3 regions of the Enterobacter sp. SM3 genome follow, and region 3 is predicted to be linked to each of the others. Evidence: predicted binding sites of a transcription regulator. Region 3 holds the regulator's gene; each other region holds the start of a gene.
What was found. The regulator LexA, encoded in region 3, represses DNA repair genes until DNA is damaged. The targets are predictions, from matches to a motif close to TNCTGTATGTACATACAGNA.
Positions count from the first base shown of each region.

Region 1: a site for LexA is predicted at 6,199-6,218, ahead of metR (HTH-type transcriptional regulator MetR). Genes of this name have one in related genera too.
Region 2: a site for LexA is predicted at 5,924-5,943, ahead of sulA (SOS-induced cell division inhibitor SulA). Genes of this name have one in related genera too.

Region 1 covers NZ_CP099971.1:4,610,784-4,618,299, forward strand. Annotated here, with positions in the region: gene ubiE (bifunctional demethylmenaquinone methyltransferase/2-methoxy-6-polyprenyl-1,4-benzoquinol methylase UbiE) at 1-297, opposite strand, end outside; gene rmuC (DNA recombination protein RmuC) at 364-1,821, opposite strand; gene udp (uridine phosphorylase) at 1,962-2,723, opposite strand; gene GVO84_RS21690 (dienelactone hydrolase family protein) at 2,979-3,785, shown strand; gene metE (5-methyltetrahydropteroyltriglutamate--homocysteine S-methyltransferase) at 3,873-6,134, opposite strand; gene metR (HTH-type transcriptional regulator MetR) at 6,250-7,203, shown strand; gene GVO84_RS21705 (carboxylate/amino acid/amine transporter) at 7,091-7,516, opposite strand, start outside.
Region 2 covers NZ_CP099971.1:1,643,380-1,650,895, forward strand. Annotated here, with positions in the region: gene pqiC (membrane integrity-associated transporter subunit PqiC) at 1-439, shown strand, start outside; gene rmf (ribosome modulation factor) at 695-862, shown strand; gene fabA (3-hydroxyacyl-[acyl-carrier-protein] dehydratase FabA) at 934-1,452, opposite strand; gene GVO84_RS07580 (AAA family ATPase) at 1,521-3,281, opposite strand; gene matP (macrodomain Ter protein MatP) at 3,468-3,920, shown strand; gene ompA (porin OmpA) at 3,984-5,039, opposite strand; gene sulA (SOS-induced cell division inhibitor SulA) at 5,394-5,903, opposite strand; gene GVO84_RS07600 (TfoX/Sxy family DNA transformation protein) at 6,121-6,747, shown strand; gene yccS (YccS family putative transporter) at 6,704-7,516, opposite strand, start outside.
Region 3 covers NZ_CP099971.1:358,971-366,486, forward strand. Annotated here, with positions in the region: gene plsB (glycerol-3-phosphate 1-O-acyltransferase PlsB) at 1-593, opposite strand, end outside; gene GVO84_RS01555 (diacylglycerol kinase) at 748-1,116, shown strand; gene lexA (transcriptional repressor LexA) at 1,225-1,833, shown strand; gene dinF (MATE family efflux transporter DinF) at 1,897-3,234, shown strand; gene GVO84_RS01570 (CsbD family protein) at 3,355-3,564, shown strand; gene zur (zinc uptake transcriptional repressor Zur) at 3,612-4,124, opposite strand; gene GVO84_RS01580 (cupin domain-containing protein) at 4,240-4,728, shown strand; gene GVO84_RS01585 (conjugal transfer protein TraF) at 4,901-6,211, shown strand; gene dusA (tRNA dihydrouridine(20/20a) synthase DusA) at 6,294-7,289, shown strand; gene pspG (envelope stress response protein PspG) at 7,426-7,516, shown strand, end outside.

The DNA.
Region 1 (7,516 bases), 620 kb from region 3:
GGAGTCATTAATATCGGCAAGAACAACGCGACCGGTTTCGCCCACCAGACGGGAGAATTTCGCCGTTAAATCGCCCGTGCCGCCGGCTAAATCCAGCACCGTTTGTCCACGACGAACGCCGCTACAGTCAATGGTGAAGCGCTTCCACAAGCGATGAATGCCGAACGACATCAGGTCATTCATCACATCGTACTTCGCCGCCACGGAATGAAATACGTGGGCCACCATGTCAGCTTTCTGCGCTTTGGCGACGGTCTGAAAGCCAAAGTGCGTTGTGTCTTGTGAATCGTCAGCCATCTTAGAGCCTGCTTATCAGTAAAATGTTCGTGAAGTGTAACAGATTGGGCGCGTTTGCCCTACGTTTCAACCACCGCGAAAGAAACGCGCTGGAGCCTCGCCTGGTGATAAATCCACCGCTAACGTGTTGTCTTCACTGTTTGTCTTTTGTTCGTCCGCACCTTCTCGCAGGCGAAACTCGTCGTCCTGGGCGGTGGCCTGTTCGACCAATTCCGGATTAATCTCGCGTTTAACCTCTACCCCCAGGCTGCGGAATGATTCGGCCTGTGCCAGCAGATTGCCGCGTCCGGAGGCGAGTTTTTTCATCGCCTGACGGTAGTTATCCTGCGCACGATCGAGGCTCTGCCCGACTGAGGACATGTCGTCCACGAAAAGGCGCATTTTGTCGTAAAGCTTGCTGGCGCGATCGGCAATCTGCTGCGCGTTGCGGCTCTGGTGCTCATAGCGCCACAGGTTCGCAATGGTGCGTAACGCCACCAGCAGCGTGGTGGGGCTGACCAGCATAATGTTATTTTTGAGCGCTTCGGTGATAAGCTCAGGCTGTCTGTCGAGTGCCAGCAGAAACGCGGGTTCTACCGGGATAAACATCAGGACATAGTCCAGCGAGCGGAGACCCGGCAGCTGCTGGTAGTCCTTTCTGCCGAGCAGGCGAATGTGGTTACGCACGGAGGCAATGTGCTCCTGCAGCGCCGATTCGCGGGTGTAGTCATCTTCGGCGTTGAAGTAGCGCTCATAGGCCACCAGCGTCATTTTGGCGTCAATCACCACATCTTTACCCTGCGGCAGCCGCACAATCACATCCGGCTGCATACGAGAGCGGGCGTCGTTTTCGATACTTACCTGCGTTTCGTATTCATATCCTTCCCGCAGTCCAGAGGCTTCCAGTACGCGGGTCAGCACCACTTCTCCCCAGTTGCCCTGGGTTTTGTTATCCCCTTTCAGCGCGCGGGTCAGGTTGACCGCTTCCTGCGCCATCTGGGCATTCAACTGCTGGAGATTGCGAATCTCATGCGCCAGCGTGTGACGCTCGCGCGCCTCCTGCCCAAAGCTGTCCTGCACCTGACGACGAAAACCGTCAAGCTGTTCGCGCAGGGGCGTCAGCAGGCTGTTCAGGCTCTGGCGGTTCTGTTCATCAACGCGGCGGTTGCTGTGCTCGAAAATACGGTTGGCGAGGTTCTCAAACTGTTCGCTGAGGCGCTGCTCGCTGTTGATCATCTGGCGGATTTTGTCTTCCGCGTGCAGCTGGGTGGATTCAAGGCGGGTGGTCACTTCGCGGAGATCGGCCTCCAGCGAGGTGTTGATATCTCGCAGGTTGCGCAGCTCGTTGTTGAGCAGCTCGCACTCCTCTCGCCAGTGGTCACTCAGCGCAAGCTGCTGCTTTGCCGCACTTAATTGAGCGACTATCTCTTCGCGCTCTGCCAGCTGGTCGGCCTTCTGCTGTGCATGCTGATAGCTGGAAATGAGCCAGCCTATCGCCACGCCCGCCAGCGCAATCACCGCATAAATCAGGACTGAGATATCCACAATGCCCCCTGCATCAACGTATTACCCGCACAAAATAAGATTGTGCTGTATAAACGTCCAGTTTGAAAGGGTTTTCCTGCGAGGCGCTACGCAAAAAATAAAGGCCGAACGTGTCGGCCTTTGATTTCGAAAGGAGAGGACTAGATCAGGCGACGCGCGGCTTCAACCACGATTTTCACCGCATGACTTTCGGTCTGCTTCATGGTTTCGGCGTTCGGGATCTCCTGCTGGGTACGGTTGACGATAACGCCCGCCACCATACCGGCACGCAGACCCTGGCTTGCGCACATGGTCAGCAGCGTTGCGGATTCCATTTCGTAGTTCATCACGCCCATGGACTGCCACTCCTCCATTGAGCCTTTGAAACGGCTTACCACGCGGCCTGAGAAGGTGTCGTAACGCTCCTGGCCCGGGTAGAAGGTGTCGGAAGAGGCGGTGACGCCCACGTGGGTAGTTGCGCCTACGGACTTCGCGGCTTCAACCAGCGCGGTGGTGCATTCGAAATCAGCCACTGCCGGGAATTCCATCGGTGCAAAGTGCAGGCTTGCACCGTCCAGACGGACGGACGCAGTGGTGACCAGCACGTCGCCGACGTTGATGTGCGGCTGGATAGCGCCGGTGGTACCGATACGCAGGAAAGTACGAATGCCCAGCTGTGCCAGCTCTTCAACAGCAATAGAGGTAGACGGACCACCGATACCGGTAGAGCACACGATCACCGCTTTGCCATCCAGCTCTGCGCGCCAGGTGGTGAACTCACGATGGGCAGCTAGCTTGACCGGCTTATCCATCAGCGCGGCGATCTTTTCCACACGCTCAGGATCGCCGGGGACGATAGCGAGCGTAGCCCCTTGTAAATCGTTTTTAGTGAGGCCGAGATGAAAAACATCAGACTTAGACATAGGTGACTCCTCTGTGGGTCGGTTAGTCAGAAGAAGTAAAACGGTACTTTACAGAAGCAGTAAGCATATTTTCGTGACGCACCTCACCATGAATGAAAATGATTACATTGAATTTCCATAAAAAGGTGATTTACATCACATTAACAAGTTATATCGCCAGGTGCTGCACAAAAGATAGACCGTTTAAGGCACTGTGAGTTGTTAACCTGGTGTCTATATTTACCTTTGCGCTAACTCATTGGTACGGAGAATGCCATGACTGAAAAAACCGGTTTTGCACCTGCTGCGGCCCCACATGCTTCAACCATCGTGTCGACGCCAGAAGCGGCAATTACCGCGGGTGAGACCTCCATTCCCTCGCAGGGGGAGAATATGCCTGCTTATCACGCACGGCCAAAATCGGCAGACGGCCCGCTGCCCATCGTGATTGTGATTCAGGAGATATTTGGTGTTCACGAACACATTCGCGACCTCTGCCGCCGGCTGGCGCTGGAAGGGTATCTGGCCGTTGCCCCAGAGCTCTACTTCCGTCAGGGCGATCCGAACGACTACAGCGATATTCCAACATTGCTCAGCAACCTGGTCAGCAAAGTCCCGGACGCGCAGGTGCTGGCCGATCTCGACCACGTCGCCAGCTGGGCGGCACGCAACGGCGGCGATCCGCATCGTCTGCTGGTCACCGGTTTCTGCTGGGGCGGGCGCATTAGCTGGCTGTATGCCGCGCATAACCCGCAGCTCAAAGCCGCTGTCGCCTGGTACGGCAAACTGGTGGGTGAAAAAACGCTGAATTCACCGAAACATCCCGTCGATATCGCCACCGAGTTAAATGCCCCCGTGTTAGGGCTTTACGGCGGACAGGACACCGGTATTTCGCTTGATTCGGTAGAGACCATGCGCCATGCGCTCCGTGCGGCAAATGCGAAGGCGGAGATTGTGGTCTACCCGGATGCCGGGCATGCGTTTAATGCCGATTATCGTCCGAGCTATCACGCAGAATCAGCCCAAGATGGCTGGCAGCGGATGCTGGCGTGGTTTAGCCAGTACGGCGGGAAGAAAGCGTAATAACAAAAAAGCCCGGTGGCGGCTACGCCTTACCGGGCCTACAGACAGACCGGGTAAGCGATAGCGCCACCCTGCAATCCAGCATTACTACGCCTGACGCAAATTCTGCGCCGCCTTCACCATGTTGGCGAGCGCCGCGCGCGTCTCCGGCCAGCCGCGGGTTTTCAGTCCGCAGTCCGGGTTCACCCACAGGCGCTCTGCCGGAATGCGCTGGGCCGCTTTTTTCAGCAGGGCTTCTATCCACTCCACGCTCGGAACGTTCGGGGAGTGAATGTCGTACACGCCCGGCCCGATTTCATTCGGGTAGTCGAACTCTTCAAACGACTCCAGCAGCTCCATGTCCGAACGCGAGGTCTCGATGGTGATCACGTCGGCGTCCAGCGCGGCAATCGAATCCATGATGTCGTTAAATTCGCAGTAGCACATGTGGGTGTGGATCTGCGTGTCGTCCTTCGCCACCGCGGCGTTAATGCGGAACGCTTCCACGCCCCACTGCAGGTAGGCATCCCAGTCGCTGCGGCGCAGCGGCAGACCTTCACGCAGCGCAGGCTCGTCAATCTGAATGATGCCAATACCTGCCGCTTCCAGATCCGCCACTTCATCACGCAGCGCCAGGGCTATCTGTTTGGCGATGGTTTCACGGGTCACGTCTTCACGCGGGAACGACCAGCAGAGAATGGTCACCGGACCGGTCAGCATCCCTTTTACCGGCTTGTCGGTCAGGGACTGGGCATACTTCGCCCACTCCACGGTGATCGCTTCCGGGCGGCTGACGTCACCAATGACCACCGGCGGCTTCACGCAGCGGGAGCCATAGCTCTGCACCCAGCCGTTCTGGGTAAAGACAAAGCCGTCCAGGTGCTCACCGAAGTATTCCACCATGTCGTTACGCTCGGCCTCGCCGTGCACCAGCACGTCCAGCCCCAGGCGTTCCTGCTCGATAATCGCCTGCTTGATGTGTTCCGCGATGCCGGTGCGGTAGTGATTCGCATCCAGATTGCCCTTTTTGAAGTCCAGACGCAGACCGCGGATCTCCGTGGTTTGCGGGAAAGAGCCGATAGTCGTGGTCGGCCAGGCGGGCAGGTTGAAACGGGCACGCTGCGCTTCGGCACGCACCTCATACGGGCTCTGGCGCTGGCTGTCCTGGACGGTGATGGCCGCCAGACGTTTTTCCACCGCCGGGTTGTGCACGCGCGCAGAGTGCCGACGTGCCTGGATCGGGGCGCTCCATTCGGTAATCGCCGCCGTGTCGCCGCTGTTGAGCGCGTCGCGCAGCAGCGTCAGCTCGTCACATTTTTGCAGGGCAAAGGCAAACCAGCTTTTTACTTCGGCATCCAGGCGGGTCTCCACGCTCAGATCGATCGGGCTGTGCAGCAGGGAACAGGAAGAGGCCACCCAAAGCTCACGTTTGCCGACGATGTCTTTGATTTGTGCATATTTCTCGGTGAGATCGGCACGCCAGACGTTGCGACCGTTAACCAGCCCGGCGGAAAGCAGCCAGTCCGCTGGCAGGCGCTTGTGCAGCTCCGCCACATCATCTTTACCGTGAACGAGGTCAACGTGCAGGCCCTGTACCGGCAGCGCGGTAATGGTCTTCAGGTTCGGCGTCACGCCTTCGAAATAGGTGGTGAGCAGCAGCTTCACCTGCCCGGTGAGCGCGTCATACGCCGGTTTGAAGGCATCGAGCCACGCCTCCGGCAACTCAAGCACCAGCGCCGGTTCGTCGATTTGTACCCATTGAATGCCGCGCTTGCCCAGCTCAATCAGCACCTGTTTGTAGACCGGCAGGATATCCTTCAGCAGGCTGAGTCGGTCAAACGGCTCACCTTTCACTTTGCCCAGCCACAGGTAGGTGACCGGCCCCAGCAATACGGGCTTCACCTGATGACCCAGCGCCAGCGCTTCGTCCACCTCGTCCAGAAGCTGCGTCCAGGTCAGCCTGAACTGCTGGCCTTTCACGAACTCCGGCACCATATAGTGATAATTGGTGTTAAACCACTTGGTCATTTCCGCCGCTGCCGCTGGCTCACCCGTTGGCGCGCGGCCGCGGCCGATGCGGAACAGAGTATCGATATCTACCGATCCATCTTTGTTCTGATGACGAGCCGGCACGTTGCCAAGCAGCAGGCTGGTCGTCAGAACATGGTCGTACCAGGCGAAATCGCCCACCGGCAGCAGGTCAATACCCGCCTGTTTTTGCTGCTCCCAGTGGCGGGCGCGCAGCTCGCGCCCCACCGCCAGCAGCTCTTCACGGGTGGCGTTCCCCGCCCAGTAGCTTTCTTGCGCTTTTTTCAGCTCGCGACGCAGGCCAACGCGAGGGAAACCGAGAGTGTGATTGCGGATTGTCATGGTATGCCCCTTGTGAAATTCGTTATTTAGACGTCCAGATGTTTACACATCTATAATTGGCAGGTACTGTATATTCCTCAAGCGCAATATGTTCATGGCGAAGTGAAGGACTTTCATGATCGAGATAAAACACCTGAAAACGCTACAAGCGTTGCGGAACTGCGGCTCGCTCGCGGCGGCTGCGGCCACGCTGCACCAGACCCAGTCCGCCCTTTCTCACCAGTTCAGCGATCTGGAACAACGCCTCGGCTTCCGTCTTTTTGTGCGTAAGAGCCAGCCCCTGCGCTTTACGCCTCAGGGTGAAATTCTTCTTCAACTGGCGAATCAGGTACTGCCGCAAATCGCCAGCGCGCTGCAGGCGTGTAACGAACCGCAGCAGACCAAGCTGCGTATCGCCATTGAGTGCCACAGCTGTATTCAGTGGCTGACCCCCGCGCTTGAGAACTTCCGCCAGAAGTGGCCGCAGGTGGAGATGGACTTCAAATCCGGCGTGACCTTTGACCCGCAGCCGTCGCTGCAGCAGGGCGAGCTGGACCTGGTGATGACTTCTGACATCCTGCCGCGAAGCGGCCTGCACTATTCGCCGATGTTTGATTATGAAGTGCGCCTGGTGCTGGCGCCGGACCATCCGCTGGCGACCAAAACGCGCATCACGCCGGAAGACCTGGCGACAGAAACGCTGCTGATTTATCCGGTCCAGCGCAGTCGTCTGGATATCTGGCGCCACTTCCTGCAGCCTGCAGGCATTAGCCCGCAGTTGAAAAGCGTGGATAACACGCTGCTGCTGATTCAGATGGTGGCGGCCAGAATGGGTATCGCGGCGCTGCCGCACTGGGTGGTGGAGAGTTTTGAACGCCAGGGTCTGGTACAGACCAAAACCCTGGGTGAAGGACTGTGGAGCCGACTGTACGCCGCCGTGCGCGATGGCGAGCAGCGTCAGCCGATTACGGAGGCGTTTATTCGCTCAGCGCGGAACCACGCGTGCGACCATCTTCCGTTTGTGCGGAGCGCGGAGCGACCCATCGGCGATGGACCCACAGCGAAGCCAGGATCACCGCTCCCCCAATAATGAAGCTCGGCCAGTGCGGCTGTTGCTGCCAGATGGCGAGGTTGACCAGCAGCCCTGCCGGGACATGCACGTTGTTCATGATCCCCAGCGTACCGGCGTCTACCTGCGTAGCGCCGTAGTTCCACATGAAGTACCCCAGCCCTGACGCCACCACGCCCAGCCAAACCAGAACGCCCCACTGCACGGTGGTGGTCGGCAGTTTTTGCGGGTTACCGAGCATAAACCACGCTGCCACCGCGACAATTGCGGCGCCCATATAAAACCAGGCGAACGCGTTATGCTGCGGCATCGGACGGGTTTCCATCAGGCGCTT
Region 2 (7,516 bases), 1.3 Mb from region 3:
AAACCGTCAGCTGTGGGTTGAGCAGGTTGCGGTGCCGGATTATCTGGCAGGAAACGGGGTGGTCTATCAGACCAGCGACGTTAAATACGTGATTGCGACGAACAACCTGTGGGCCAGCCCGCTCGATCAGCAGCTGCGCAACACGCTGGTGGCCAATCTCGGCAGCCAGCTTCCCGGTTGGGTTGTCGCGTCGCAGCCGCTGGGTAACGACCAGGATACGCTGAACGTCACGGTAACGGGCTTCCACGGCCGTTACGACGGTGCGGTGGTGATCAGCGGGGAGTGGTTGCTGAACCATCAGGGGCAACTGATTAAGCGTCCTTTCCATCTGGAACTGAAGCAGCAGAAAGATGGCTATGACGAAATGGTGAAAGTCCTGGCTCAGGGTTGGGCACAGGAGTCGGCCAGCATCGCGAGAGAAATTTCCCGGCTGCCATAAGTAAAATTCATCATCAAAAACCGCAGTTGGCCCGTTGCTGATTGCGGTTTTTTTTCGTTTTCTCTTCAGTTTGTTACTTGTGCCACGTCACAATTTTTGTACAAATGAACTTCCAGGTAGCTCACAAATATGACACCCGTATGAATTTTGAACATTGACGCTGCGACTAATTCGGGGTATTCGTTATCTGTGCCTGTGCATTTAGTGCAGACACTGTTTTCTTTCCACCAGACAAAAGAATGAGGGAAACGAGGCATGAAGAGACAGAAACGAGATCGCCTGGAACGGGCTCATCAACGTGGTTATCAGGCTGGCATCGCTGGACGTTCTAAAGAAATGTGTCCTTATCAGACGATAAATCAAAGGTCACAATGGCTTGGAGGCTGGCGAGAAGCCATCGGCGACAGGGCACTCATAGCCTGATAACGTCTCTTTCAAAAAAGAAACCTCCGCAATGCGGAGGTTTCGCCTTTCTGGAGGTGCGAAAAGCACAATCAGAACGCGGAAGTGTCCTGGAACAGGCCAACTTTCAGGTCGCTTGCGCTATAGATCAGACGGCCGTCTACCAGCACTTCGCCATCTGCCAGGCCCATAATCAGGCGGCGGTTAACGATGCGCTTGAAGTGAATACGATAGGTCACTTTCTTCGCTGTAGGCAGAACCTGGCCAGTGAATTTGACTTCGCCCACGCCCAGCGCGCGGCCTTTACCTTCGCCGCCCAGCCAGCCCAGATAGAAACCAACCAGCTGCCACATGGCATCCAGGCCCAGACAGCCAGGCATTACCGGATCGCCAATAAAGTGGCAACCGAAGAACCACAGGTCCGGGTTGATATCGAGTTCTGCTTCTACGTAACCCTTATCGAAGTTGCCGCCGGTTTCGGTCATTTTCACGACACGGTCCATCATCAGCATGTTAGGGGCCGGTAACTGTGGGCCTTTTGCGCCAAACAGTTCGCCGCGACCAGAGGCAAGAAGATCTTCTTTTGTATAGGATTCGCGTTTATCTACCATGTTCTCAGTAAGCCTTATTTTAGTGAAGGACGCAGGATAGCTAACACGTGTACGCTGAACAAGTCCGATCAGTTCGAACTAAACCAGCCCAGCCAGCGTAACGGCCATGGATAACGATGACGAGCATCCTGCTGCGTCGCCTGAGCAATGCGCTCCTGGATGGTCTGCATCAGGGTGGTTTGCCCTTCGCCATCCCAAACCAGATTTGTCAGTAAGGTTAGCGCATCCTCAATCCCTTCGATGGCCCAGATGGTGAACTGCTCTTGCTCAACCGCATCCAGAATGTCCTGACTGAGGCTCAAATGGCGTGCGTTGGGAGCAGGAATAATCACACCCTGTTTGCCGTTTAAACCGCGCTGCTGACAGATAGAGAAGAAGCCTTCAATCTTTTCGTTGAGGCCTCCCACTGGCTGGGCACGACCAAACTGGTCCACCGAACCGGTGATCGCGATGTTCTGATTGATGGGCACTTCCGCCAGGGCGCTGATTAGGGCACACAGCTCGGCCATAGAGGCGCTGTCGCCATCCACTTCGCTGTAGGACTGCTCAAACGTCAGCGAGGCGGAGAAGGGGATCTGTTGCTCAAGCTGCAGCTCTGACATCAAAAACGCCTGCATGATCATCATGCCTTTCGCGTGAATGTTGCCGCCCAGCTCGGCTTTCCGTTCGATATCGGTGAACTCGCCATCGCCAATGTGGACAACGCAGCTGATACGGGACGGTTCCCCAAATGCGCGCGGATGGCCGGGAAATTCAATCACCGACAGGGCGTTGATCTGCCCGATGCGTTCGCCTTCGGTCTCCACCAGAATTTGTTCCAGCAGAATTTCATCCTGCATACGGTCGGCAAGGTAGCCTTCTCGCCACTCACGCTGAGCCAGCATCTGAGTGAGCTGTTCACCGGTGAACGCTCCGTCACCGCTGATAGCACCCACTTCACGCAGCTGTTTACCGATCCAGAGCGGGCAAAGCGGCAGCGTTTCCTGATCACCGGTGTAGCGCACCGCTTCGCGGATTAAGCCCGGCCACGCGTCAGCCGCAGGGGTTGGTAGCGCAAAACGTTCAGCAACGGCCATCACCCACTGGCACCACTGTGCCATATCGTCGGCATCAGCAATCTGGATGTTGTCTTCGTATTCGCTATACACCGCCTGCTCAGCGAGTTCCGGCTCCATTTCCTGGAAGTCCGCCAGCGATTCACGGTCGCCCGTCAGCACGACGGTTAGCGACAGCGGCATAGACGGAACGGAGACAGGCAGAGGACGAGACTCATCGTAGCCCACCCAGTCGAAACGCTGCTGGTGCACGATGGTTTTCAGACGCATCCACAGCAGCGGCTGCGAGAGAAGGGTACGCAGTGAGATGATGAGAACACCGCCATTTGCGCGATGTACCAGCCCCGGCTGCAGCGAAAGTTCACCGTTAAACTGGCGCAGACAACCAAAGAGCTGTTCCGCCTCGGCCCAGTTCGCGGTAATCACTTCACCCTTAGCGGCAAAACGACCATCGGCCTGCGTCGCCAGTTCGAAAGTGACATCATGTCCCGCAATACGATACTGGCCACCAAAAACTGCGTTCGCTTCCGGCTTCAGCTGACGTACGGCATCTCCGAGCAGCGTCAGGTACTCCGCTTCTTCCGGGGCCTTGAGCAGCATGAAGGGCGCTGTTGCCCATGGGCTTAACACCTGCTCCAGCGCATAATGCAAACGAGGCTGCGTATCGCTAAGGATGAATTCGTGTTCTTTTGCGAGTTCGGGCTGTGCAAACAGTTCCTGGTAACTTTCGGTATCCGGAACAAGGTCACGCCATGCAAGTTTCGTAATGGTCAAAGTTGATGTTTTTTAGTCAGATGTAAAAGCGTGGAGTATACCGTAAGCGGGGGGCTGTACCCAAGCAGGATTGGGTATTTCGACAGGGCGATTGGCTGCATTCACTCACAGGATATGATTTCTTTTCAGCAGATTGCTAAAAAACTGATATTCTGAACAGAGTTACGTGGTAACACTGAGATCGCAATGAAATATCAACAACTGGAAAATCTCGAAAGCGGCTGGAAATGGAAGTACCTGGTCAAAAAGCACCGTGAAGGGGAGCTGATCACCTGCTACATCGAAGCCAGCGCTGCGCAAGAAGCCGTGGATATTTTGCTGACCCTCGAAAATGAACCGGTACAGGTTAACAGCTGGATTGAGAAACACATCAATCCCGCGTTGTTAAACCGGATGAAGCAAACTATCCGCGCGCGACGCAAACGGCACTTTAATGCTGAGCATCAACACACTCGCAAAAAATCAATCGACCTGGAGTTCGTTGTCTGGCAACGCCTGGCCGGGCTGGCACAACGACGGGGCAAAACGCTTTCGGAAACCATCGTGCAGCTGATTGAGGATGCCGAACATAAAGAGAAGTACGCCAATCAGATGTCGACGCTGAAGAACGACCTTCAGGCTCTGTTGGGTAAAAAGTAGATTTTTCTTTTCTGCAGACAATAAAAAACCCCGCATGGCGGGGTTTTTTTATAAGACGATAACTTATGCCGCTGGCTGAGTTACAACGTCTTTGATGCCTTTAACTTCGATCTCTACGCGACGATCTGGAGCCAGGCAGTCGATCAGTGCAGCGCGAGCTTTCACGTTGTCACAGGTGTTGCCAGTAACTGGGTTAGATTCGCCCATACCACGTGGGGAGATCTTGTTAGCTGGGATACCTTTAGAGATCAGGTAATCAACAACAGACTGAGCACGTTTCTCAGACAGTTTCTGGTTGTAAGCGTCAGAACCGATACGGTCGGTGAAGCCCAGAACCACTACAGAACCGTCTTTAGGATCCAGGTTGCTCAGCTGGGTGTACAGCTGATCCAGTGCCTGCTGGCCTTCTGGTTTCAGAGTCGCTTTGTTGAAGTTGAACAGAACGTCAGACTTCAGAGTGAAGTGCTTGGTCTGTACTTCTGGAGCTGGAGCTGGCGCTGGAGCAACAACTGGTGCTGCTTCTTCCTGCTGGCCGAAACGGTAGGAAACACCTACGCTCAGCATGCCGTTGTCTGGACGAACACCAACGGTGTTGCCGTCGCCGATGTTGTTAACCCACTGGTATTCCAGACGGGTAGCGATGTCACGGGTCATAGCCCACTCAACGCCACCAGCGAATACTGGGGAAACACCGGTGTCATGGTTGTCACCAGAGATGTTGTTGCTGGAGTCTGCGCGCCATACCATGCCGCCCAGACGGGTGTACACGTCCAGATCGTCAGTGATTGGGTAGCCCAGTTTAGCGGTCAGCTGAACGCCCTGTGCTTTGAAAGCGCCGTTGATGGTGTCGCCTTTGTATGGCATACGACCTAACCAGTCGTAACCCATTTCAAAACCAACATACGGGTTAACCTGATAGCCACCGAACGCACCTGCACCAAGCTGGCTCTCGTGAGTTGGGCCATCATTGTTCAGGCTGCTGTTGTACCAGCCGGTGTCGTGGAACTGAGACCAGCCCAGTTTACCACCTGCATACCAGGTATTATCTTTCGGAGCGGCCTGCGCTACGGTAGCGAAGCCAGCCAGTGCCACTGCAATCGCGATAGCTGTCTTTTTCATTTTTTGCGCCTCGTTATCATCCAAAATTCGCCATGAAAGTCTCAGGAGAGAATCACGGTTAAATCCTTCACCGGGGGGCGTGGTCAAATATAAATCTACCGATATCTTCGGCTTAGGCCGAGCACCCCTGGCGATGTAAAGTCTACAACGTAGCTGAAAACTTACAAGTGTGAAGTCCGTCAGGCATATGAAAAAAAAAGTTCCGTATACCGATTATTTAACATTTTTCGAACGAATTTTGTGCAATAAAATTAAGGAGAACCGCACCAGACAAGCCTTGCCGCAATTTTCAGTCAGGGAACTTTAATGCCATCTTGTAGTCAAAAAAAATTCCAGGAAAAATCTTAATTTCACTCAATGATACAAATTCGAGTGAATTTTTAGCCCAGAAAGTTGTCCTCTGCGGTAAGAATCCGATCGAACCGGACGCATAATGAACCCGATCGCATTCCCTTCTTCAGCTGCTTCTGTCAGACGGAAATGTTCCTCTTCCGTCAATTCTTCCGGTAACCATCCAATCACCACGCTGTAATTTCCGGTGCGTAACGCGCGGATCATCGACTCCACGGTATCGCACGGCGAGAGCTGATTAATTTGCATGACCTTGGTGAGCGGAAGGCCTGCGGACTGAACCCACTCACGGCTCAGTTTTTGCTGAGGGGTGAGCCAAAGCTGCCAGCGTGATTGCTGACCAAGCTGTTGCAATAATGGCAACAGCAGAAGTTGCGTCAACAGGGGCTGGTCTTCACGATAAACCACTTCACTGATAAGCCCCGTGGAAACACGCTCGACGGAATTCTGCGCGACATTGCCTGCGGTAGAAGAGAGAGAAGTTGAGCGATTTGCATAGCCTGAAGTGTGCATATTCATTCCAGCCCTGTAGTTACTGTATGGATATACAGTAACCCCTGAATGCATAAAGATCAACCTCATTTTCGGAAAGCGACTCGCAAAATTCATTCAATCTTGATGCCCCTCGTAAAATCATCTTGCTCAACGGCGATAAGTTGCCTATTTTCCTGCTAACGGATCCGCTAGTAAGAAATTTCGTTGTTACGTTATGATTTTTAAGGGAAATATCATGAAAAAGATATCTTATGAACGGATTTATAAATCCCAGGAATACCTCTCCCCGTTGGGCGAGATACATCATCGCGCGCTGTTTGGAGGCTACACCCTGGCGGTGGATGATGCGGTTTTTGCCATGGTGTCCGATGGCGAGCTTTATCTTCGCGCCTGTGAGGAGAGTGCGAAATACTGTGTAAAGAATGCCTCTTCATTTTTGACGTTGATGAAGCGAGGCCGCCCGGTGCTGCTCAACTATTATCGTGTGGATGACGGATTATGGCAGGACAGGGAGCGGTTGCTTCAGCTCTCCTCGTTTGCGCTCAGTGCGGCAAGAAAAGAACGCTATCAACGCCATCAGCGAAACCGACTCAAGGATCTGCCAAACCTGACCTTTCAGCTTGAAGTCTTGCTCTTTGAAGCAGGCATTACCAACGAGGAAACGCTGCGGGAGCTGGGTGCCAGAGCGAGCTGGCTAAAGATGCGGGCAAAAAACAAAGCGCTCAGTATTAAAGTTCTCTTTGCGCTGGAAGGGGCAATCGAAGGGCTGCATGAGGCGGCACTCCCGGCTGGCATTCGCCGGGAGCTGACGGAGTGGTTTAATGCGCTGCCTGAGCCACAGGAGAATCACTCCTCCAGGTAGCGATTTGCTGTTGCAGCCGGCAAATTTCAGGCAGCAGAGCGATAAGCAGGCCTATCTGCTGAAGAACCAGCGGCGCTTTGCTGTCGTTTCCTGGGTCAAGATGCGCAATGCGTTGAGCCAGTTCATCCAGTGCCTGTTGAACGCGGGGCTCATCGGCTGGACGGTGATGAAGCGCATCATCAACATAGCAGACGGCGTCATCGAGCAGGTTGAGAATACCCGGGTTGGTGAGTTTCTCACGGTGGGCACCCAGCGTCGAAATATAGCTGGTGAACGTATGGTTCAGGCAGAGCAGGCGGAACGCGGTCTCACGGATCTCCGCCGTGGCGCGAGGCTCCGTAGACATGTTAGAGACAACGGAGGCCAGTTCTGCATCACTGTTGTGCGCGTCGCGACGTGCTATCCGGTAAGCCAGGCGGTTATCGCGCCCCTGGTGGTACTGCTCCAGGATAGCGTCAAGGTATCGACAGTTGGCGTTCATCGCCCTGTCTACCACGCGCGGCAAATTGCGGAAACGCCAGTCCGGCCAGATAAAGCTGACCGCGGCCCAGGCAATCGCGCAGCCAATCAGGGTATCGATCACGCGGGGCAGGGCGACTTCAAACCCTTCACCCAGCAGGTTAAAGCAGAGCAGCACCAGCAGCGTGATGAACATGGTGGCGTGAGCATACTGCACGTTGCGAAACGCAAAGAACAGCACGCCGGTGATCACGATCAGAATCAGTTGACCTTCAATGGAGGGCACAAAATAGAGCACCGGAAGGCCGAT
Region 3 (7,516 bases):
AAGTGCATACGCGCCACGCGCGCCAGTTTCTGCGCGATGATCTTGTCGGTGCCGTGCTCGTCCGCCATTCGACGCAGCGAAACGGAAGGGGAGAAACGCACAAAGCTGTCGCGTCCCAGCCAGGAGACCGCGAAGAACTTCTGGATGCCGTTAAGCATGCGCAGCGGCGGGTTCTCTTCACCTTTTTCACGGCCCGGGCGACGACCAAACATCACCGATACCGGCACCATCTGCACATCCAGATCGGGGTTGCTGCGGTGCAGGTCGAGATAGTCATGGAACAGCTTGATGGACTCTTCTTTTGGCGTGTAGTAGGTAAACACGCGCGGTCCACCGTGAATGAACACGTAGCGCGGCAGTAAAGTGCCGTCAACTTCTAGCGGTTCAAGCGGGTCAGGTAAGTCATGCGCCAGACACTGGGCGCGAAGCGTTAGTAAGTCTGCCTTCGAGTTATAAGGCAAAACGTACATAATAGGACGCGACGTATCGAGCCCCAATTCCAGCGCGGGTTCCGCTGGGATAGACTTGCTTTTTACCAGGATGCTTAATGGTAAATTAAGTAATTTGTAGTAAATTCGTGGCCAGCCGGACATAAACGATGTAAAGCCTCTGGTTAATAATGCAATTGCGGCGCAAGGATAACAGAAAGCGCGCAAAATTTCTGTTGTTACCCGTCATACTTCAGGCTGTAGCGAAACGCGCTACAGTTCCTGTTACTGACGCTTTTTTTCATAAAAGGTTCTTTTAATGGCCAATAATACCACTGGGTTAACGCGTATCATCAAAGCCGCCGGCTATTCATGGAAAGGGTTCCGTGCCGCGTGGATCAACGAAGCCGCCTTTCGCCAGGAGGGCGTCGCCGCTATCATCGCGGTGATCATCGCCTGTTTCCTTGATGTTGATGCTATTACCCGCGTACTTCTTATCGGTTCCGTGCTTCTGGTGATGATAGTGGAAATTCTTAATAGCGCTATTGAAGCTGTTGTTGATCGCATTGGTTCAGATTTCCACGAGCTTTCTGGCCGCGCAAAAGACATGGGCTCTGCTGCCGTGTTGCTGGCGATTATCACTGCCGTAATCACCTGGGTCACGCTGCTTTGGTCACATTTCCGATGAGCCTCGAGGAATAATTAAGTCCCTGGTTTTTTGTGCAGTTTTTGGTTCCAAAATCGCCTTTGACTGTATATACTCACAGCATAACTGTATATACACCCAGGGGGCGGAATGAAAGCGTTAACGACCAGGCAGCAAGAGGTGTTTGATCTCATCCGGGATCATATCGGCCAGACGGGTATGCCACCCACGCGTGCGGAAATCGCGCAGCGTCTGGGCTTCCGTTCTCCGAATGCTGCCGAAGAACACCTCAAAGCGCTGGCGCGTAAGGGCGTGATTGAGATTGTTTCAGGCGCGTCACGTGGTATCCGCCTACTGGTGGAAGAAGAGACGGGCATTCCGCTGGTGGGGCGTGTTGCTGCCGGTGAGCCTTTACTGGCACAGCAGCATATTGAAGGCCACTACCAGGTCGATCCGGCCATGTTCAAACCGAGCGCTGATTTCCTGCTGCGCGTCAGCGGTATGTCGATGAAAGACATCGGCATTCTTGACGGCGATCTGCTTGCGGTGCACAAAACGCAGGATGTGCGTAACGGCCAGGTGGTTGTCGCACGCATTGATGATGAAGTCACCGTCAAGCGTTTGAAAAAACAGGGGAACACCGTTCAGCTACTGCCTGAAAACAATGAGTTCTCCCCGATTGTGGTCGATCTCCGCGAACACAACTTCTCTATCGAAGGACTGGCGGTTGGGGTCATTCGCAACGGCGAATGGCTGTAACCTCTTCCTGACAGGCTATGGCGCCGCTGTAGCCTGCTTCATTCTCCACTCCCGGTATTTTTCATGTCACTGCTGACGGCATCCGATAAGGCATTGTGGCGTCTTGCTCTGCCGATGATTTTCTCCAATATTACCGTTCCCTTGCTCGGTCTGGTCGATACTGCCGTTATTGGTCACCTTGATTCGCCTGTTTATCTTGGCGGCGTGGCGATTGGCGCGACGGCAACCAGCTTCCTGTTTATGCTGCTGCTCTTTTTGCGTATGAGCACCACCGGGCTTACGGCACAGGCTTATGGCGCAAAAGATCCGCTGCGTCTGGCGCGCGCGCTGGTGCAGCCGCTGATCCTTGCGCTTGGCGCGGGGGCGTTAATCGTTTTATTACGTACGCCTCTGATCGACCTTGCACTCCATGTTGTTGGCGGCAGCGAGGCGGTACTGGCGCAGGCGCGACGTTTCCTTGAAATCCGCTGGCTCAGCGCGCCCGCGTCGCTGGCTAACCTGGTTCTGCTGGGGTGGCTACTGGGCGTTCAGTACGCCCGTGCGCCGGTCATTTTGCTGGTGGTGGGTAACCTGCTCAATATCGTTTTGGATGTCTGGCTGGTCATGGGTCTGCATATGAATGTGCAGGGCGCGGCGCTGGCGACGGCGATTGCCGAGTACGGAACCTTTATTATTGGCCTGTGGATGGTCTGGCGCGTGCTGGCGATGCGCGGCATCTCCCTGGCGCTGCTCAAAACCGCATGGCGCGGCAATATCCGTAAGCTGCTGGCACTTAATCGTGACATCATGCTGCGCTCGCTGCTGCTTCAGCTCTGCTTCGGCGCGCTGACGGTATTCGGGGCTCGACTGGGGCCAGAAATCGTTGCGGTCAACGCGGTATTGATGACGCTACTGACCTTTACCGCCTACGCGCTGGACGGTTTTGCCTATGCGGTAGAAGCGCATTCCGGGCAGGCGTACGGTGCGCGCGAAAGCGGGCAGCTTCGGGACGTCTGGCGGGCAGCCTGCCGTCAGTCGGGACTGGTGGCGCTGGCGTTCGGCCTGGTTTACGCCTGCCTGGGTGAGCAGATCGTTGCATTGCTAACGTCTATCCCTGCGCTGCGCGAACTGGCGAGTCACTATCTCATCTGGCAAGTCATATTACCGGTGGTCGGCGTCTGGTGTTATCTGCTGGACGGCATGTTTATTGGTGCGACGCGCGGAGCGGAAATGCGCAACAGCATGGCGGTCGCGGCGGCAGGGTTTGGCCTGACGCTACTGACGCTTCCCTGGCTGGGTAATCACGGTTTGTGGCTGGCCCTGGCCGTTTTCCTCTCGCTGCGAGGGATATCGCTGGCTTTTATCTGGCACCGCCACTGGCAAAACAATACCTGGTTCTCTTCACGTCACGATATATCGTGACGGTTAAAGATTCCGAATATGAAATCAACTGCCGAATCCTTAACTACAATAATTATCACGTCCAGCAGAAAAGAACGTAACGGACGTTACGACCCGACGCTTAACTAAGAGGACACGATGATGAATAAAGACGAAATCGGCGGCAACTGGAAGCAGTTCAAAGGTAAAGCGAAAGAAAAGTGGGGTAAGCTGACTGATGACGATATGACCGTCATTGAAGGTAAACGCGATCAGCTTGTCGGTAAAATTCAGGAACGTTACGGCTACGCGAAAGATCAGGCGGAAAACGAAGTCAAAGACTGGGAAACCCGTAACGACTACCGCTGGTAACGCTGAATAACCCACAGGGCGGCTCTAAGCCGCCTTTTCTTTTGCCGTTAACGCGGCTTTTTCTTCACAAGAATTGAGTGGTCGTGCTGGCACGCATCCTGATGGCGACAGGCTTCCACTTCCACGCAGGCAGAGCACAGCCCGTGCGCTTCAATCACGTTATGACGCAGGGCAAAACCCATTTTCGCCGCCAGCGTATGCATAATATCTTCCACGCCTTCCGCAGCCTCTTCTTTCACCACGCCGCAGCGGTCACAGATAAACATCGCCGACGTGTGGGTGGGCTGATCGAACAGATGGCACAGCACATAGCTGTTGGTGGATTCAACCTTATGCACGAACCCTTGTTCAAGCAGGAAATCCAGGGCGCGATACACCGTCGGTGGCTTCGCCTGCGGCTCGCTTTCGCGGAGCAGGTCGAGCAGATCGTAGGCGCTGATAGCACCCTGCTGCAGGCTCATCAGACGTAATACTTCAAGGCGCTGCGGAGTCAGGCGCACATTGCGTTGCGCGCACAGCTTTTCGGCCTGCGCTAACAGCTCTTTTGTGGACTTATCCATGTAGCACCCCGGATGTTATAGGACGGAAAACCCCCACTTTATCATGTTCTGGTAAAAACACCGAGATCCGCCAGTCTGTGCTATACCTGACCCATTACAAACCGGGAAATAAACAATGAAAAAACCTGACTGTATTCGGCACTGGCGCGACGTAGAAGGCGCGGATGATTCGACCTATCCAGATAGCGATGAGCTTTTTTCTATAGGCGCCCCGCTGGCTCGCAAGCTCGGGCTCGGGCGCATTGGCATCCATCATGAGCGTTTACCGCCCGGGCGCAGAACGTCCTATCCGCATGCTGAAAGCGATGAAGAAGAGTTCATTTACGTGATTGAAGGTTATCCAGACGCGTGGATTAATGGCTATTTATGGAAACTTGAACCGGGCGACAGCGTGGGGTTTCCTGCCGGAACCGGTATCTGCCACACCTTTATTAACAACACGGAGGAAGAGGTGCGGTTGCTGGTCGTAGGCGAGGCCAACAAGAAGCACAATCGCATCTACTATCCCCTCAATCCGGTGTATGCCGCTACCCGAGAGGATCGCTGGGTTGACCACCCACCCCAGTTTTTTGGACCGCATGATGGAAAACCTGGGAAAAAATAATTTCCTCTTCTATAAATATTGAGGGCCGTCACAAAATATAACAGGCCGTAAGGGAGTTTTACTTAGGGAAAGAAATAGCGGGTCTTTTACTACTTATTCACAGCAATAGTTCGTTCCTGTTTGGGTGATAACAGACAGGGGTTATTTCATAACAGACTATAACGGGCATACTGTGAAAAAAAATTTTAAATTTTCGGTGGTGAGTATCGCTGTTTCCTTGTTTATGGCAAATCAGGCGGGAGCAGCCAATACCTGGACAGAATCACGAAGTGACGCAATGGGGGGCACTGGCGTTGCCTCCGGGAGCTATGGTAGCGGGGCGTTAATCAACCCCGCGTTGCTGGCAAAGGCAAAACCGGACGATGATGTGACGGTCATTTTGCCGTCCGTTGGCGTACAGGTAACGGATAAAGACAATCTTCAGGACGAGATTGATAACATCAACGACAAAATTAATCACTACAAGGATGTGGTTGATGGCCTCACGCCAAGAGAGATTATTACCAATCCGTTAGGTTCCATTAATCAATTCCAGGGCGCGGCCAAAGATCTGGCCGATGAGTTGGACTATCTCAAGGGCAAAACCGCACGCGCGACGGCAGGTGCAGGGCTTGCCGTGAGTATCCCTAACGATGTGCTTTCTGTGGCCTTTATGGCGAAAGGCTATGCTCATGGCCGGGTGAGCTCGTCTATCGATCAGCAAGATATTGATTATCTGCGCGGTATTCAACGAAGCAATGTGGTGGCTGCCGGTGTTGCCCTGGACGCTGCGCTGAACGGCACGGATCAGATCACTAAAAATCTCAACTCAACGGCGTCTGGCCGGGCGGCGATTGTGTCCGATTATGGTGTTGCCGTTGCCCGTCAGTTTGACCTCGGCGGCGTCCCTGTTTCCGTGGGCGTGACGCCAAAACTGCAAAAAACCTGGGTCTATAACTACACCACCTCAATCTACGATTACGACAGTAACAAGTGGAACGACAGCCGCTACCGCACGGACGACACGGGCTTTAACGTCGATGCCGGTATTGCGGCTGATTTCGGCGAACACTGGACGGTAGGCGTGAGCGGACAAAACCTGATGTCGCGCGATATCGACACCAAAGATATCCGTATCCGCAACGGCCGTACGGGAGAAGTGGTGAGCTATAAAGATACCTACCAGATCCGTCCGCTGGTGACCGCCGGTGCCGCCTGGCACAACGATCTGGTGACGCTGACCGCCGATGGCGATTTGACGGAAACCAAAGGCTTCAAGAGCGAAGATACGTCGCAGTATGTGGGTGTCGGTGCCGAGGTTACGCCGCTCAGCTGGCTGGCGGTGCGTGCGGGTTATCGCGCGGACGTGAAGGGTAACGACAGCAATGTCTTTACCGGAGGTGTCGGTTTCGCGCCGTTCAGCACCGTTCATGTAGACCTGATGGGTCTGTACGGTGAAGACGAAACCTGGGGCGCAGGGGCTCAGCTGAGTATGACGTTCTAAAGTCCACCGGAGGCGCTGCGCCTCCGGCTTTTCTTTGTGCTATAGTAGCGCCCCTTTTCCACCAGATGCTTAAAACTTCGCCATGTCGTCAGAATTACAGACCGCTTTCCCTGCACACCGTTTCTCCATTGCGCCGATGCTCGACTGGACGGACAGACACTGCCGCTATTTCCTGCGCCAGCTCTCCCGCCATACGCTGTTGTACACCGAAATGGTGACCACGGGCGCAATCATTCACGGGAAGGGCGACTATCTGGCCTACAGCGAAGAAGAGCATCCGGTTGCCCTGCAGCTGGGCGGCAGCGATCGGGCTGCGCTGGCGCAGTGCGCAAAGCTGGCAGAAGCGCGCGGCTACGACGAGATCAACCTTAACGTTGGCTGCCCGTCCGACCGCGTGCAAAACGGCATGTTTGGCGCATGTTTGATGGGGAACGCGCAGCTGGTAGCGGACTGTATCAAGGCGATGCGCGATGTGGTCTCCATTCCGGTCACGGTCAAAACCCGTATCGGCATTGACGACCAGGACAGCTACGAATTCCTGTGCGACTTCATCAATACGGTATCCGGGAAAGGCGAGTGCGAGATGTTCATCATCCACGCGCGAAAAGCCTGGCTCTCCGGCCTCAGCCCGAAAGAGAACCGTGAGATCCCGCCGCTGGACTATCCGCGCGTATATCAGCTGAAGCGTGACTTCCCGCACCTGACGATGTCCATTAACGGCGGCATCAAGTCGCTGGAAGAGGCTAAAGCCCATCTGGAACATATGGATGGCGTGATGGTCGGGCGCGAGGCGTATCAGAACCCGGGCATTCTGGCGACGGTCGATCGCGAAATCTTTGGCATCGAAGGCGCGGACACCGATCCGGTTGCCGTCGTGCGTGCGATGTACCCTTACATTGAGCGCGAGCTGAGCAATGGCACGTATCTCGGCCATATCACCCGCCATATGCTTGGCCTGTTCCAGGGTATTCCTGGCGCGCGTCAGTGGCGACGCTACCTGAGCGAGAATGCGCATAAAGCCGGTGCAGATATCGAGGTGCTGGAACATGCGCTGCGACTGGTGGCAGACAAGCGATAACTTTCGCTAAAAGTTCGTCAAATTCACCACGCCCTGCAAACGCTCGCGGGGCGTTTTACTTTAATAACAACACGTTAAGTCTGGCATGATTCTTGTAATGCCTACTGCATTACTCGGGAACTCGTGGGAGAGCACCATGCTGGAACTACTTTTTGTGATTGGCTTTTTTGTCATGCTGTTAGCGACAGGCGTTTCGCTGCTCGGCATTCTGGCGGCTATCGTGGTGG